Regions from separate parts of the Halalkalibacter oceani genome, predicted to be linked through region 2. Evidence: riboswitches for the same ligand, from Rfam matches in the RefSeq annotation. Region 2 holds a riboswitch; each other region holds the start of a gene.
The links. Region 2 has a riboswitch for cobalamin ahead of cobJ (precorrin-3B C(17)-methyltransferase). Riboswitches for the same ligand answer to the same signal wherever they lie in the genome.
Positions count from the first base shown of each region.

Region 1: linked by a shared signal. The riboswitch ahead of ABMB67_RS21210 (ribonucleoside-diphosphate reductase subunit alpha) and the one ahead of cobJ (precorrin-3B C(17)-methyltransferase) in region 2 are both predicted to bind cobalamin.
Region 3: linked by a shared signal. The riboswitch ahead of ABMB67_RS02945 (ABC transporter substrate-binding protein) and the one ahead of cobJ (precorrin-3B C(17)-methyltransferase) in region 2 are both predicted to bind cobalamin.

Region 1 covers NZ_JBEPKD010000032.1:13,507-18,899, forward strand. Annotated here, with positions in the region: gene ABMB67_RS21200 (YbjQ family protein) at 1-57, shown strand, start outside; gene ABMB67_RS21205 (hypothetical protein) at 219-791, shown strand; cobalamin riboswitch at 902-1,092, shown strand; gene ABMB67_RS21210 (ribonucleoside-diphosphate reductase subunit alpha) at 1,278-3,470, shown strand; gene ABMB67_RS21215 (ribonucleotide-diphosphate reductase subunit beta) at 3,493-4,527, shown strand; gene ABMB67_RS21220 (ATP-binding protein) at 4,641-5,393, shown strand, end outside.
Region 2 covers NZ_JBEPKD010000017.1:56,623-62,015, forward strand. Annotated here, with positions in the region: gene ABMB67_RS16515 (hypothetical protein) at 69-653, opposite strand; cobalamin riboswitch at 893-1,076, shown strand; gene cobJ (precorrin-3B C(17)-methyltransferase) at 1,243-2,904, shown strand; gene ABMB67_RS16525 (sirohydrochlorin chelatase) at 2,922-3,761, shown strand; gene cobK (precorrin-6A reductase) at 3,830-4,603, shown strand; gene ABMB67_RS16535 (precorrin-8X methylmutase) at 4,604-5,254, shown strand; gene ABMB67_RS16540 (cobalt-precorrin-5B (C(1))-methyltransferase) at 5,259-5,393, shown strand, end outside.
Region 3 covers NZ_JBEPKD010000001.1:588,407-593,799, forward strand. Annotated here, with positions in the region: gene ABMB67_RS02935 (heme ABC transporter ATP-binding protein) at 1-208, opposite strand, end outside; gene ABMB67_RS02940 (FecCD family ABC transporter permease) at 227-1,285, opposite strand; gene ABMB67_RS02945 (ABC transporter substrate-binding protein) at 1,248-2,210, opposite strand; cobalamin riboswitch at 2,390-2,578, opposite strand; cobalamin riboswitch at 2,702-2,887, shown strand; gene metE (5-methyltetrahydropteroyltriglutamate--homocysteine S-methyltransferase) at 3,013-5,271, shown strand; gene ABMB67_RS02955 (hypothetical protein) at 5,288-5,393, shown strand, end outside.

The DNA.
Region 1 (5,393 bases), on a different contig from region 2:
GCAGCTGCAGAAATTATCGCCTACGGGACAGCGGTTGTGATTGAAGCTGAGGGATGAGGAAGAGAGGGCGGGCAAAGGGAGCCCTAATCGTGTGCAAATAATCAGCCTTAAGACGGATAGGATTTGCAACCTCGGAGCGTTTTTCCATCTTCAAATTTATAGGATGATCTATAAAGAAAGATGCTGCTTTAGCTGCGTCAGAAGATGGAGGCGAGAGGATGGATGTTTATATTATACTTACCGATACCGGAACGGTTTTTACAAGGATGATCAGGTTGTTTACAAAAAAGCGCTTGAACCATGCGTCCCTGTCTTTTGACAAAGAACTGGAGATGACCTGCAGCTTTGGACGGAAACGAATGAATAATCCTTTCATCGGTGGATTTGTAAAGGAGAATATGAGAGACCGTTTTTTCGGAGAAGCGTATTGCGCGATTTATCGCTGCTCTGTAACGGAGGAAAGCTATCAAAAAATGCTGTCCTACGTCCGGGAAATCGAGACGCAGCAGACAAGCTATACGTATAACTTCCTCGGACTTTTTGGCGTTTTGTTTGCGAAGGAAATCAAGCGGCCGTATGCTTTTTTCTGCTCGGAATTTGTTGCGACGGTATTGCAGAGAGGCGGAATTTCTGTCGGTGGGAAGCTTCCCTGCTTTGTAAAACCTGATGACTTAGCAGCTTGCAAGCAGGCTGTTTTCCTTTATGAAGGCCGGGTTGAGGGATATTTTTCACAGCATTTGTCCTCGGTGGGATCAGGCAGTCTGAAAGATGTTCTGGAGCAAGTTGGCTGACCCTGCCCTCATCCTTTCCTATCATTCTTCAAAAACAAATCTTGCAACTCAGACAGAAATCCATTACTATATACAATATATCGTGATTGGTCGCGAGGATGACAACTATATATTGATGTGGATAAATGGCGCCATATACGGCTTAATAGGGAATCTGGTGAAAATCCAGAACTGTCCCCGCAACTGTAAGTGTGACGAAATGAGAAAACCACTGTGCAAGCAGGTAGATCGCTCTTGTATGGGAAGGCTCATTGTAGGACGAAGCACGAGTCAGGAGACCTGCCACTTTTTCCAAAGTCAGCTATCTTCGGGGACTGAGAAGTGAGACGGCACAGCTTTTAAAGCGGTGGAATGTTCAAGGATATTCCATGCCTAAAGCTGAACATTACACTCTCAATCTGCCGTTTTACGCCCTTTCTCAGCCCGAGAAAGGGCGTTTTTTGATGGAATTCGATGGCCTCGAAATTTTTGAAGGAGTGATGGAAGATGAGCAAAGCAGGAACAGTGGAACGATATGGGATAGACGAGCTAATCAGTCGATTTAGCGATTTACCGATCGCCGAGTGGCTGGAGAAAATGGATAAAGACATTTCCTGGGAAAAGCGGGCGCTTGAAGCGTTGAATCATCTCGATGTTGATGAGCCGGATTGGACATATGTCGCGGCGCAATGCTATCTGTACTCGATTTATGAGCAAGTCACAGGCTTGCGTGGCACAGCAGTGGAGCAATGGGCTTCGACATTCCCGGCCCAGGTCGGTCGATTAATCGCGGACGGCCTGTACGATGAGCGGCTGGCGAGCTATTCGTCACAGGAACTCGCTGAGCTGGCCGGCGTGCTGGACCTTTCTCAGGATCAGCGCTTTACATACATTGGAATTAAGACATTGGCTGACCGTTATTTGACGAGAAGCTATGATGGAACGCTTCAGGAGCTGCCGCAGGAGCGCTTCATGGTGATCGCAATGCTGCTGATGGTCAAGGAACCGCGCGAACGTCGCCTTGAGCTGGTGAAGGAAAGCTATTGGGCGCTCTCTCATTTATATATGACGACGGCAACGCCGACATTGGCGAACGCCGGAAAGAAGGGAGGGCAATTATCAAGCTGCTTTATTGATACGGTCGAGGATGATCTTCGAGCGATTTTCGACAGCTGCACCGATGCGGCGACCGTCAGCAAAAATGGCGGTGGACTTGGAATCTACCTTGGCAAAATCCGGGCAAAAGGGTCTTCGATCCGCGGCTTTAAAGGAGTCTCCTCCGGTGTGCTGCCATGGATGAAGCAATTGAACAACGTCGCGGTCAGCGTTGACCAGCTTGGCCAGCGCCAGGGGGCGATTGCCGTTTATTTGGATGTGTGGCACCGCGATATTTTTTCCTTTCTTGATGCGAAGCTGAACAACGGTGATGAACGACAGCGGACGCATGACTTGTTCACCGCTGTTTCCGTTCCTGATTTATTTATGGAGGCGGTAGAAAAGCGTGAGAATTGGGCGTTGTTTGACCCGCATGAAGTACGGCAGGTGATGGGCTTTTCGCTGGAGGACAGCTATGACGAGAAAAAGGGTGAGGGAAGCTTCCGCGACCGTTACCGCCGCTGTCTGGAGGAAGAGGCGCTTTCGCGCGTGGAAGTGCCGGCGATTGAGATCATGAAGCGGATCATGCTCTCGCAGCTTGAGACGGGCAGTCCGTTTATGTTTTACCGCGATACGGTGAACCGGATGAATCCGAACCGGCACCGTGGCATGATCTACGGCTCGAATCTTTGTACGGAAATTATGCAAAATATGAGCCCGACGATCATTGAAGAAGAGCATACGGAGGACGGGAAAATCATTACGACGAAAACGCCGGGTGATTTTGTCGTCTGCAATCTGTCCTCGATTTCGCTCGCCAATGCCGTGGAAGATGATGTGCTCGAACGGTTAATTACGATTCAGGTGCGGATGCTCGATAATGTGATTGACCTCAATCAGATTGAGGTGAAACAGGCGCAGTTGACGAATGAAAAATACCGCGCGGTCGGACTGGGGACGTTCGGCTGGCATCATTTGCTGGCGAAGAAAGGAATTCGCTGGGAAAGCGAGGAAGCCGTCGCCTATGCGGATGAGATTTATGAGCAAATTCATTATTACACCGTGAAAGCCTCATTGCTGTTGGCAAAGGAAAAGGGCGCCTATCCGGCGTTTTCCGGCTCCGACTGGCATACGGGGGACTATTTTGCGAAGAGGGACTACACGTCGGGAAAATGGAATGAGCTGCGGCAGGATGTGGCAGAGTACGGCGTGCGTAACGGCTATATGATGGCGGTCGCGCCAAATGCGACGACCTCGCTCATTGCCGGCTCGACTGCTTCGATTGATCCGATTTTTGCGAAGTTTTATGTTGAAGAAAAGAAAAATTACCGAATCCCTGTCGTGGCACCGGATTTGACGGCGGAAACGACCTGGCTCTATAAGCAGGCTCACCTGATCGACCAAAAATGGAGCATCCGCCAGAACGGACGGCGTCAGCGTCATGTCGATCAAGGGATTTCCTTTAATCTGTATGTGCCGAATACGGTGAAAGCAAAAGAGCTGCTTGAGCTTCACCTGCTCGCCTGGCAGGAAGGGTTGAAGACGACCTATTATGTCCGTTCGACCTCGGTGACGGTCGAGGATTGTGAGAGCTGCTCCAGCTAAATTGGAACAAAGGGGAGAATCGATGATGATGGAAAAAAGAAAGCTATACGATGTCGAGGCACCGAATGCCTCGACCGCGCTGATCAACGGCAAAAGCTCGAACGTGCTGAACTGGGATGATGTCCGTTACTCATGGGCTTATCCACTGTACAAAAATATGCTCGCCAATTTCTGGACGCCGTTCGAGATCAATATGACCCATGATGCCAAGCAGTTCACCTCGCTGACGGAGCACGAGCAGGAGGCGTTCAAAAAAATTATCGGCTTGCTCGCTTTTCTTGACAGCATCCAAACCGATTACACGCTGCGGGTGGCCGACTATTTAACCGATTCAAGCATGGCGGCGCTGATGAGCGTTCTGTCCTTCCAGGAAGTCGTTCATAACCAAAGCTATTCCTATGTGCTGTCAAGCCTCGTGCCGAAGGCGGTTCAGGATGAAATCTATGAATATTGGAAGCATGATACCGTGCTGCGGGAACGAAATGAATTTATCGTCGATGGCTATGAGGATTTTACTGAGCGTCCAAGCGCCGAAACGCTGGCGAAATCGATTGTCTATGATGTAATTCTCGAAGGGCTGAATTTCTATTCAGGGTTTGCCTTCTTTTATAACCTCGCCCGCCATCAAAAGATGGTCTCGACATCGACGATGATTAATTATATTAACCGGGATGAGCAGCTCCATGTCTACTTTTTTACGAATCTCTATAAAGAGCTGCTTCGTGAAAATCCAGAGCTTGATTCAGCGGAGATGAAGCAGTTTGTCGAGCGTGCTTTTCACAGAGCGACCGAGCTGGAGATGAACTGGTTCCGCTATATTATCGGCGACCGGATCGACGGCATCGATCCCGGGGAAATGGAAGCCTATTTAAAGTTTATGGCAAATAAACGGATCAAACAGCTCGGCTATGAAGCGATTTACCCGGAATACCGGACGAATACGATGAGATGGATTAAAGCCTATGAAGACGTCAATGCCGCCAAAAGCGACTTCTTTGAGCAAAAATCACGGCAATATGCCAAAGTATCAAGCGATAACGGCTTTGATGAATTGTAGGAAAATAAGTCTGGCAAACAGGTTGAAAAACCATGTCGCCAGACTTATTTTATTGTTGGCAATATGAAACAATACGAGATGGAACAAGAAAGGGAAAAGGAGCCGGGGCGAAAATGCTGACGATAAAAGAGGGTGACTATCTTAAGTACATTGGCAACCCTAACGTGAAATTGAAGCTGCAAATGAAAATGACGTTGATCATCGGGCTGCTGATTATTAGCATGTTTGCGATTATGGGGCTGTTTCTCCATGCCTTTTTCTCGGATACTCTTAAACATGAAGTAGGCGAAAGGGCGCTTGCCGTAGCCGAAAGCGTCGCGCGGATCCCTGAATTGCGGCAAGCGTACGAGCTGGACGATCCTGCTGCGGTCATTCATCCGCTTGTGGAACCGATTCGGGCGGCGACGGGGGCGCAATTTATTGTAGTCGGCAATAGGGAGGAGATTCGTTATGCTCATCCGCAGCCTGAGCGGCTTGGAGAGCAAATGGTCGGAGGAGACAATGAGAGGGCGCTGCTGTTAGGTGAATCCTATGTTTCGGAGGCTATCGGATCGCTCGGGCGTTCGATTCGCGGTAAGGTGCCGGTGCGCGATACCGATGGTGGGGTGATTGGGGTAGTCAGTGTCGGATTTCTAACGCAGGATGTCCAGACGATTGTCATGAATTATCATCGCAAGCTCTGGTATGTCTTAGTTGCCCTTGTGAGCGTCGGTATCGTCGGGGCTGTTCTCATCGCCCGTTATATTAAGAGGCTGCTCTTTGGGTTGGAGCCGGAGGAAATTTCGCATCTTTTCTTACAAAAGGAGACGATTTTACAGTCGACTCATGAAGCAATTATTGCCGTTAATCGCTATGGGTTGATTACT
Region 2 (5,393 bases):
GATTGGGTTCATGATCAAGCAGAAACTGTCAAATCTAGTCTAGCAGTTACACCGTCCTCACCACCCGATCAGTCAAGCTCAAGCTCCACATTGGCTAAAATGTCGCTTCTCAGTTCTTGCAAATCAGGATTTTGTTCAACCGCCCGCTTTTCTTCTTCATCGTGTTGGCTTAAATCAAATTTCCCCTCGTGGGCGGAGGCGATACCGTATTGCCCCCAGCTTTCCGTCCATCCGAGGAACAGCAAATACTCAGCGCCCTTTTTCATGCCGGTATAGTCGCCGTAATAGATTTCAGTAACGCCTGGCGCCCATCCGTTATCGACAATATAATATGGTTCACGTATCGTGATCGTAGAACCTTCCAAACTTTCGTCACCCTTGATCACTTTTTGTATGAAAATATCGCTCAAATGGTGGCTGCTGGGGGTAGGTAATCCATCTTCATAGTAAACGACGTTTTCCGGCTCACCATTCAGGACGGCGACGACCGCTAAATCGCTGCCTTCCAGTCGTTCTTCGTAATTCTCAAATGTTTCCATCATGCCGAATTGTAGCGGAGCCGTTTTAACGACTGTCGCATCGGCGACCACGTAAACCGTCGCTGCGAGTAGAGCAACAATTGCTGAAATTATGATTGTTTTTTTCCTGTTCATCTCTATGACTCCTTTATGAGGAATGGCTTCTAGTATTTTTGGAATTGGAAAAAGAATCCTACTCTCATTATCTTTTTAAAAGCTGTGTTGTCAATGAGAAAATGTCCTTCTCCACTAGTTGAAATCGCCGATTATCCGGTTTATCACAGTGAATCTCTCGTAAGCTGTGAAACAAGGAATGCAGGAAAAAATAGTTGACTTCTATCAGATTGTTACGTACTGTAAAAGAAACATGAAATTGCATATGTTTGGGAAAAGGTGAAAGTCATCGTTGACTTTCTAAAAGGGAAGTTCGGTGAAAAGCCGACGCGGTCCCGCCACTGTAAAAGGAGTGCTGTATGCACGAGCCACTGTCCATCGGACGGGAAGGAGCAGCAGCGTAAGACCTTGAGCCAGGAGACCTGCCTTTTCCAACGACACTGATTGACCTACGGGAGATGGGGAGGTGTTAGAGCAGGAGACGACAGTGCTGTCTCTGCTGGATTCCTTTTCAGATGATGATAAAAAAGGACTAGCCTCTAACCCTTTTGCGGGTGGAGGCTTTTTTTATTGCCCCGCTTTCCCCGAAGGTCAAAAAGGAGGACATCCGATGGGAGCGAAAGGAAAGCTTTTATTGATCGGCTTCGGGCCGGGCCACGAGCAGCATATGACAGGCCGGGCGAGGGAAGCGATCGCTGAAAGTGATTCAATTATCGGCTACAACACGTACGTGGATTTGGTTAAACCGTTGCTGACGGATCAAGCGATTATCCGGACCGGAATGACGGAGGAAGTGAGCCGGGCACAGGAAGCCGTGCGTCAGGCGGAAGAGGGAAAGACGGTTGCGGTTATTTCAAGCGGGGATGCCGGCGTCTACGGCATGGCCGGTCTCGTCTATGAGGTGTTAATTGAAAAAGGCTGGACGGAGCAGGATGGGGTCGAGGTTGAAATTATTCCCGGGATTTCGGCGATTAACTCCTGCGCCTCGCTGCTCGGCGCGCCGATCATGCATGATGCCTGCACGATCAGCCTCAGTGACCATCTGACGCCATGGGAGCTGATTAAAGCCAGACTTGACGCCGCCGGCAAGGCTGATTTTGTGATTGCGCTCTACAATCCGAAAAGCGGGCGGCGGACGAGACAGATTGAAGAGGCGCAGCGGATTTTGCTGCAATACCGTTCTGCCGAGACGCCTGTTGGACTTGTCAAAAGCGCCTATCGCGAGCGTCAGCATATCGTGATGACAACGCTCGGCGAGATGCTTGAGCATGAGATCGGGATGCTGACGACGGTCATCATCGGCAATGGATCGACGTTTATGTACGACGGCAAGATGATCACGCCGCGCGGCTATCAGAAAAAATATACGCTTGGAGAAGCGAAGCAGGCTCTGCGGCCGCATCAGCGCTTAAAGCCGGAGCACGAGCCGTGGGCGCTTCATCAAGGTGAAGAGGAAGTTGAACCGGCTTCATCTTCGCTTCAAGAGCTTGCCGAGGAAGCAGGACCCGAACCGGCGCGGGGATCGCTGCGCGAGCTGGCAGAAGAAGCGCTTTCGCTCCTGCACGGCGAGGAAAGCAGCGGGAAAGGCGACGTTGAGCCGGCGCCGGAAAGTCTGTTCAGGCAGGAGACGGTGTTTGAATTTGCGCTCTCGCCAGGTCTTGCCAACAAAAAATTCAGTGCGGCGCAAATGCAGCTGATTGGCGAGGTAGTTGGCGATAAAGGCGAGATTGAATATACGCCCGATCATCAAATGAAGGTGACGATGAAAACGGGGGACGCGGCACAGGTGACGGCCGAGCTTGAGCGGGAGGGGCTGCTGCTGCATCCAGTCGGCGATGTTGTCACGATCAAGGCGTGTGACTTTTGTGACGGTGACAAGGGCGAATCATTGCCGCAGCTTGATGAGATCTTTCGCTCAATTGGCGGCGAGCCCGTGCCGAAGCGGCTGACGATCGGCTTCAACGGCTGCGGAATGGCGTGCTACGGCGCGCCGACGAACGATATCGGCATCATCTACCGCAAAAAAGCATTTGATTTGTTTTTAGGGGCGAAAACGACAGGGAGAAACGCCCATGTCGGCCAGCTCGTCGCCGAAGGAATGAGCAAGGAGCAGCTCGTCGCAACAGTCGTCAAGGTTGTCCGCGATTTCCAGCAGCGCGGCATGCCGAATGAACGGTTTCACAAGTTTTTTAAACGGGTCCAGGTCGTTGCCGGTTATCAGTACCGTGACGTGCCGGAGCCGATCGCCGTTGACAATGTGTGCGGCGATTAACAAAAGGAGGAGAAAAGATGGAAGCTGTATTATTTATCGGCCATGGGAGCCGAAAGCCGGAGGGAAACGAGCAGCTGCTGGAGTTCGTCAATGGGATGAAGCACCAGGTCAAGGCTGATATTGTCGAAACCTGTTTTCTGGAATTTGCCGAGCCGTCGATTGCCGCTGGAATTGAAGCGTGCGTGAAGCAGGGGGCGACGAAGGTCGCGCTCGTGCCGATGATGTTCTTCTCGGCCGGGCATGCGAAAATCCACATTCCGGCGGACATGGACAAGGCGCGGCAGAAGTTTCCGCTCGTCTCTTTTACATATGGCCGGCCGATCGGGTCGCATCCGGGCGTGATTGATATTTTAGCCGACAGGTTGAAAGAAGCCGGCTGGCAGGCGAAGGAAGGGAGCAGCCTCGTAATCGTCGGACGCGGAAGCAGTGACGGTGATGCGAACAGTGAGCTGTACAAAATTTCGCGCCTGCTTAGTGAACGGCTGAATATGACCGATGTCCAGCTGTCGTTTATCGGCGTCACTTCACCGACGGTGGAACAAGCTGTCGAACGCTCTTTAAAGCTCGGCGCAAGCTCGGTTTGCCTGCTTCCTTACTTCTTTTTCAGCGGCGTGCTGATGGACCGGATGGAGGAGAAGCTTGACGGCTTCAAGCGAAGCTATCCGGACGCATCGTTTCTGATGACGAAGTTTTTTGGCTTCCATCCGCTGCTGGCGACGATTTTCAAGGAAAGAGCCGAGGAAGCATTACAAGGATTGGCCGCGTTAAACTGCGATAACTGTCAGTACCGTTTATTCGCGAAGGAGCATCTTGAGCTTGACCACAACCACGATCATCATCACCACCATCATCATTAAAACGTATTTGCTTTCATAGGTGGATGCGGGTCTTGCAAAACAAATCTGCAAAAGAGAGGTGAAAGCGGATGATCTTTATTATGGCCGGAACGAGTGATGCGCGCGAAGTGGCCATCGCCTTAAAGGATGCGGGCTATCCGTTATTGGCGAGCGTCGTGACGGAGAGCGGGGCGGCAAGCATCAGCGAGGCCGGAATTCCGGTGCGCGTCGGCCGCCTGACGATCGCGGAAATGACGGCGCTTTTGCAGGAAAAGCACATTTCTCTCCTTGTCGATGCGACCCATCCTTTTGCCGAGGAGGCTTCAAAAAATGCGCACGCGGCCGCGGAACAGGCAGGCATTCCTTATGTCCGGTTTGAGCGGCAGGCGAGCAAGATTGCCGAGGATGAGCGGATCAGCTTCGTTGCGGACTACGCCGAGGCAGCTGAGCTTGCGAGTCAGCATAAAGGGGTCGTTATGCTGACGACCGGCAGCAAGACGCTCGCTGTCTTTGCGGACAAGCTGCTCGGGCTGCCTGACCTGCGGATGATCGCGCGGATGCTGCCGCGCAAGGACAATATGGAGCGCTGTGAACAACTGGGCATTGAGCAAAAAAACATCGTCGCGATGCAGGGTCCTTTTTCAAAGGAGCTTAACAAGGCGCTTTATCGCCAGTTCGGCGTCACCCTCGTCATCACGAAGGAAAGCGGCAAGGTCGGCTCGGTCGATGAGAAGCTGGAAGCCGCCAGGGAGCTTGGCTTGGAGGTGATCGTTATCGAGCGACCGAAGCAGGATGTCCACGATCTCGTTCATACGAAGGAAGATGTTGTAGCAACAGTCACTAAGCTGATGGAGGGAAAATAAATGGATTTCAAAACAGAATTTAAACCGTTGACCGTACAACCGCAGGAGATTGAAGGAAAGAGCTTTCAGATGATTACCGAGGAGCTTGGCGAGCATTCCTTTACCGACGAGCAATACCCCGTCGTCCAGCGGGTGATCCACGCCTCGGCCGATTTCGAGCTTGGGCGAAGCGTGCTCTTTCATCCTGACGCAGTACGCGCCGGCGTGGCGGCGATCCGTTCTGGCTGCAAGGTAATCGCCGATGTGCAAATGATTCAAAGCGGCATCAGCAAGCCGCGGATCGAAAAGTTTGGCGGAAGCGTTCACGTTCATATTTCCGATCCCGATGTGATCGAGGAAGCGAAGCGGCTCAACACGACGAGAGCAATCGTGGCGACGCGCAAGGCGGTCAAGCTGGCGGAGGGCGGCATTTTCGCAATTGGAAACGCGCCGACCGCGCTGCTTGAATTGATTCGCCTTGTGAAAAACGGGGAAGCAAAGCCGGCGCTGATCGTCGGAATGCCGGTCGGCTTTGTCTCGGCGGCCGAATCGAAGGAGGAGCTGGCGAAGCTTGATCTGCCGTTTATTACGAACGTTGGCAGAAAAGGCGGCAGTCCGGTAACCGTGGCCGCGATCAACGCGATTTCCTTAATGGCGGAGCAGCAAGGCTGAAAAGATGGCAAGCGGGCAAAAGGAAACAAAGCAGCTGCGGCATGGCTATACGACAGGCTCCAACGCAACGGCGGCGACGAAGGCGGCGCTTCTTAGTTTGATTACGCAAAAAGCGGTTAACGAAGCGACGATCAAGCTG
Region 3 (5,393 bases), on a different contig from region 2:
AGCTGTAAGCCGCCAGTGGTTTGCCATCGATCTCAATCCGTCCGTCAGCTGCAGGCAAACCGCCATTGATCGCTTTCAGCAGGCTCGTTTTTCCACTTCCGTTCGGCCCGATAATGCCGAATACTTCACCTTTGTTCACCGTAAACGTAAGCGAGCGGACGACATCCTTCGTCCCATATTGTACAGTGAGATCCTCACAAGTAATCATCGTCGTCTTCCTTTCTATTCACGCTTGTAATCTGCGCTGTCTCAGCAAAATAGCAGCAAATACCGGGGCGCCGACAATCGCGGTAATGACACCGATCGGCAGCTCCGTTGGCGCGATAATCGTCCGCGCGACCAGATCGGTCAGCGCGAGAAAGCCAGCGCCGACAAACATTGACAGCGGCAATAAGTGGCGATGATCAGGTCCCCAAAGCAAGCGTGTCAAATGGGGGATCACTAACCCGACAAAGCCGATCGTGCCGGAAACAGCGACTGCTCCACCCGTCAGCGTCGTCGCCCCAAGGAGTATGATCACTCTTCTGACGGCAATATTCACACCGAGCTGCCGCGCCGTTTCCTCTCCGAAGGCGAGCGCATTCAATTCCTTGCGGCAGAAAAACAGCAACAAAAAGCCGGTTAGAAAAAATGGCAGCATCAGCCAAATATAGCTCCAGCCTCTCATCGCCACGCTTCCCATCAGCCAGCTGATAATATGACGCAGCTCCTCGCCGGTCAAAGCGATCATCAAGGAAATAAACGCACCTAAAAACGAACTGAAAATAATCCCGGCCAAAATAATCGTTTCCGTCGCCATCGAACGCTGAACAAGCCTCGCGAACAGCATGACGAGAAACAGCGTCGCAAAGCCGGCCAGCACGCTAACCAACGGCAACGTAAAACGGCCGATTAACGGAAGCGAAAATGAAAAAAACAGCACAGCGACCGCACCGACCGCTGATCCTGACGATACGCCGAGCGTATAAGGGTCAGCGAGCGGATTCTTCAAAAAGCCTTGAAAGGCCGAGCCGGCGAGGGCGAGACTGGCGCCAACGAGCATGGCCAGCAAAGCGCGCGGAAAACGGATTTCCATCACGATATTGATAAACATCGGATCAATTGTCTGCTCCACCTGTAGAGAAAACACTTCCTGTAAAATGATTTGCACAACAGTGAGAAAGGGAAGCCGGACGCTTCCCCAACTGATGCTGACGATAAGTGCTCCGATACAAAAGAGCACGACAGAAGCATAAGCTATAACAAGATTATTCGCCAAATACCTCTGGATAAACTGCTTTCGCAAGACCCTCGACTCCTTCTGCCAGACGCGGACCTGAACGTGTCACCTCATCTGAAACTAAATCATAGATGCGATCATTGACAACCGCAGGAACATCCTGCCAGGCCGGGCGCTCTTTAATCTGCTCGGCGGCATTGTCGACATAATAGCCGTACGTCGTGACGATGACATCAGGCTGGAAAGCGACCGCTTCTTCTTCCGTATACGGAATCCAGCCCTCTTGCTCACCGGCGGCATTGATCGCATTGACGACCGTTAACATCTCATCAAGAAAGGTTCCTTTGCCAGTCGTGTACAACTCAGGCGCGGGCGACACTTCGACCCAGACTTTGCGCCGCTCTTCTTCGGCGATTGTACTCGCTTTTTCTTCCACTTCGGCAAACTTGGCCTGCATATCAGCGATTACTGTTTCGGCTTCTTCTCCGGCGTCAACTGCCTCGCCAATCATCCGGATCGTTTCATAGACCATGTCAATCGAAGCTGCATCATAAACAACGACAACGGGAATACCCGCGTTGCGAAGCTGATTCAGTCCTTCTTCGGAGCTGTGGGCATTTGAAGCGTGGGAAAGCACAAGATCAGGCCCAAGCGCGATCACCTTTTCCACGTCAAAATTCATATCACCGACGCTCTCAACCTCCAACACTTCCTCTGGATAATTGTCCCACTCTGTTCGTCCGACGACCGTTTCCCCTTTTCCTAAGGCAAAAATCGTTTCCGTAATGCTCGGCACAAGGGAAACGATGCGCTCTGGCTGTTCTTCGAGCACCACTTCATTTTCTAACGCATCTATAATGGTTTTAGGATAGCCGGATTCGCTTTCCTGCTCCCCCTCGGCAGTCTGTTCCGTTTCTGTTTCCACCGGTTCGACCGGCTGTTCCTCGGGCTGTCCGCCACAACCCGCCAGGACAACAGTCCACAGCAGCATTACGATCGTGACAGCGATCCATTTCGTTCTGTTCACACTCTTCCACTCCTTTTTTCTCTTCCCTTATCATAGAAAAACACTCCTCTATAAAGAGGAGTGCCGGGACAGTCAATAACGCGACCAGGCTTTTCATTTGAATGATAAGCCAGATCATTATTGCTTCCCCTTTTCCTCGAAGGTTTCACACATTCGTAAAGGCAGGTCTCCTGACTTATGCATGACAATTTCTTCCCCTTCCCATCTACAGCTTCAGACAGTGGGCTTCTAAAGAAATCTAGCATTTACAGTGGCGGGACCGTGTTGGACTTTCACCAACTTCCCTATTATCATCCAGGCTGGCCTGGACGACCTTTACGATTGCTATTCAATTTCAAATAAGTAATTCCATTATACATGAAAATGGACAGGCTCGCAGTTTTTTTCGATTCTCTTTTTAAACCACAAATTAAAGATTGACAATTCGTACAGTTCTGCGGTAAAGTGAGTACCAATTTCATATGTTGGAAGCTGGTACTTTGATTTTATCGAAGTTTAAAAGGGAATCCGGTGTTGAATCCGGAGCGGTCCCGCCACTGTAATAGAGGAGTTATCGTGATCACGTCACTGGCCAACGGCCGGGAAGACCACGATGATGATGATACTAGAGCCAGGAGACCTGCCAGCTTTAACAGCACTGTTTTTACCTACGGGAGATAGGGAGGTGTTCACGATATAACGACTGAATTGTGGATATTATTACCTTTTACCTGGTAATAATATCCTTTTTTGTTTGTATGAACGATGAATGTAGGAGGTTTGATTGATGAAAACAAGTAATTTAGGATACCCGCGGATCGGAAAAAGCCGCGAATGGAAGCGTACGCTCGAAGCCTTCTGGGCGAACACAATTACAGAAAAAGAATTTCATGCGCAAATGAAATCCCGACGTCTCGAGCATTTACAGGCGCAAAGCGAGAAAGGAATTGACCTCGTGCCGACAGGCGACTTTTCTTATTATGATCACGTGCTCGATACAGCAGCGATGTTTGGCCTTGTCCCAGAAAGATTCGCCTATGACGGCGGACCCGTGCCGCTGTCGACTTACTTTGCGATGGCGAGAGGCGAAAAAGGAGCACAAGCTTGCGAAATGACGAAATGGTTTGATACGAACTACCATTACATCGTACCGGAATTGGAACAGTGCGCCCCAAAGCTCGTTGATAACAAGCCGCTGCGTGACTTTTTAGAGGCGAAGCGCGAGCTCGGCCTTCATACGAAGCCGGTCATTCTCGGCCCATTCACGTTTGTCACATTGGCTAAGGGCTATCAGCCGGAACAGTTCGCCTCTCTCCTGCAGCGCTTTATCCCTGTTTATCAGCAAATGCTGCAGGAGCTGGCCGCAGCCGGGGCGACAATCGTTCAAATCGATGAGCCGGCTCTCGTCCTCGATATTACAAAAGAAGAGATGGCGCTCTTTACTGCGACCTATAAAGAAATCGCGCAACATGTGCCTGAGCTTGCTCTCATTTTGCAATCGTATTTTGAAGCTGTCACTCATTATCAAGAGCTGATTGCGTTGCCGGTCGCCGGATTCGGCCTTGATTTCGTCGACGGCCGCGAAGCCAATTTGGCCGCGATTCAGGCGTACGGCTTTCCGGCGGACAAAATTCTTGCCGCCGGTGTAATTGACGGCCGCAACATTTGGCGCAGCGACCTCGAAAAAAGCGTGGACCTGCTCAAACAGCTGAGCGACATCATCCCATTCGAACGCCAGATGATCCAGCCTTCGTCAAGCTTGCTGCACGTCCCGGTCAGCGTCCGCCAAGAAACAGAGCTCGACCCAACGATTAAGGCCTCTCTCGCCTTTTGCGATGAAAAGCTTGACGAGCTGACCTTGTTAAAGGACGTTATCAGCGGGGCAGCGAGCAAGGAAAAAATCGCAGCTCACCAGCAAAGCTACGACGAGCTCATTCGCTCTGATTGGCGTAAAAAGCAGGAGCCCGATGCCGTCCGCGCGAAACGAACAAGCTCCTTTCAAACGAGATATGAGCTGCAGCAACAGAAATGGCAGCTGCCACTGCTGCCGACAACGACGATTGGCAGTTTCCCGCAGACAAAGGAAATTCGCAACATCCGAGCCCAATGGCGAAAGAATGAATGTTCAACTGCCGACTATCAGGCCCGGATTCAGGCCGAAATTCAAAAATGGATTGCGATTCAGGAAGAGATCGGCCTCGACGTATTCGTTCACGGTGAGTTCGAGCGCAATGATATGGTTGAATTTTTCGGGGAGAAGCTTGCCGGATTTACGTTTTCTAAAAACGGCTGGGTGCAATCGTACGGATCACGCTGCGTCAAGCCGCCGATCATTTACGGCAATGTCGCGTACACGGGACCAATGACTGTCGAGGAAACCGTCTATGCGCAGTCGCTCACCTCTGCTCCGGTGAAAGGAATGCTGACAGGTCCGGTGACGATTTTGAACTGGTCATTTGTTCGAAATGACATCCCGAAGCAGGAGGTCGCTTTTCAAATTGCCGCGGCGCTGCTGCAAGAGGTCCAGGCATTGGAGCAAGCCGGTATTACGATGATTCAGGTCGATGAACCGGCATTGCGCGAAGGGCTTCCGCTCAAAAAAGCGAAGCGGAATGACTACTTGCACTGGGCGGTCGAAGCGTTCCGCCGAAGCACATCGGCGATTGCCGACACGACACAAATTCATACCCATATGTGCTACAGCGATTTCGCCGACATCATCGAGGCGATCGACGCGCTTGATGCTGACGTGATCTCGATTGAGACATCGCGCAGCCATGCGGAATTAATTTCTGCTTTTGAACATAACGTGTATGACAAAGGAATCGGCCTTGGCGTCTACGATATTCACAGCCCGCAAATACCCGAAGTAGGCGAAATGCTGGCGCTGATTGAGCGCGCCCTCGCCGTTCTCCCACCATCACTGTTCTGGGTCAATCCTGACTGCGGCTTAAAAACGCGCACAGAAGCCGAAACGGTCGCCGCTCTGACAAACATGGTGAAGGCCGCAAAAGCAGCCCGTGCCAAAATGCTTTCGACTAGATGAGAAGGAGTTGATTGAAGTGAGGTACGAACTTGTCCACTTCCTGCAGCATACAAATGATGAACAGCTGATGCTGGCCTTCATGAAAAACATGGATGGAAAAAGCTTGTCGACATTGTTTCACT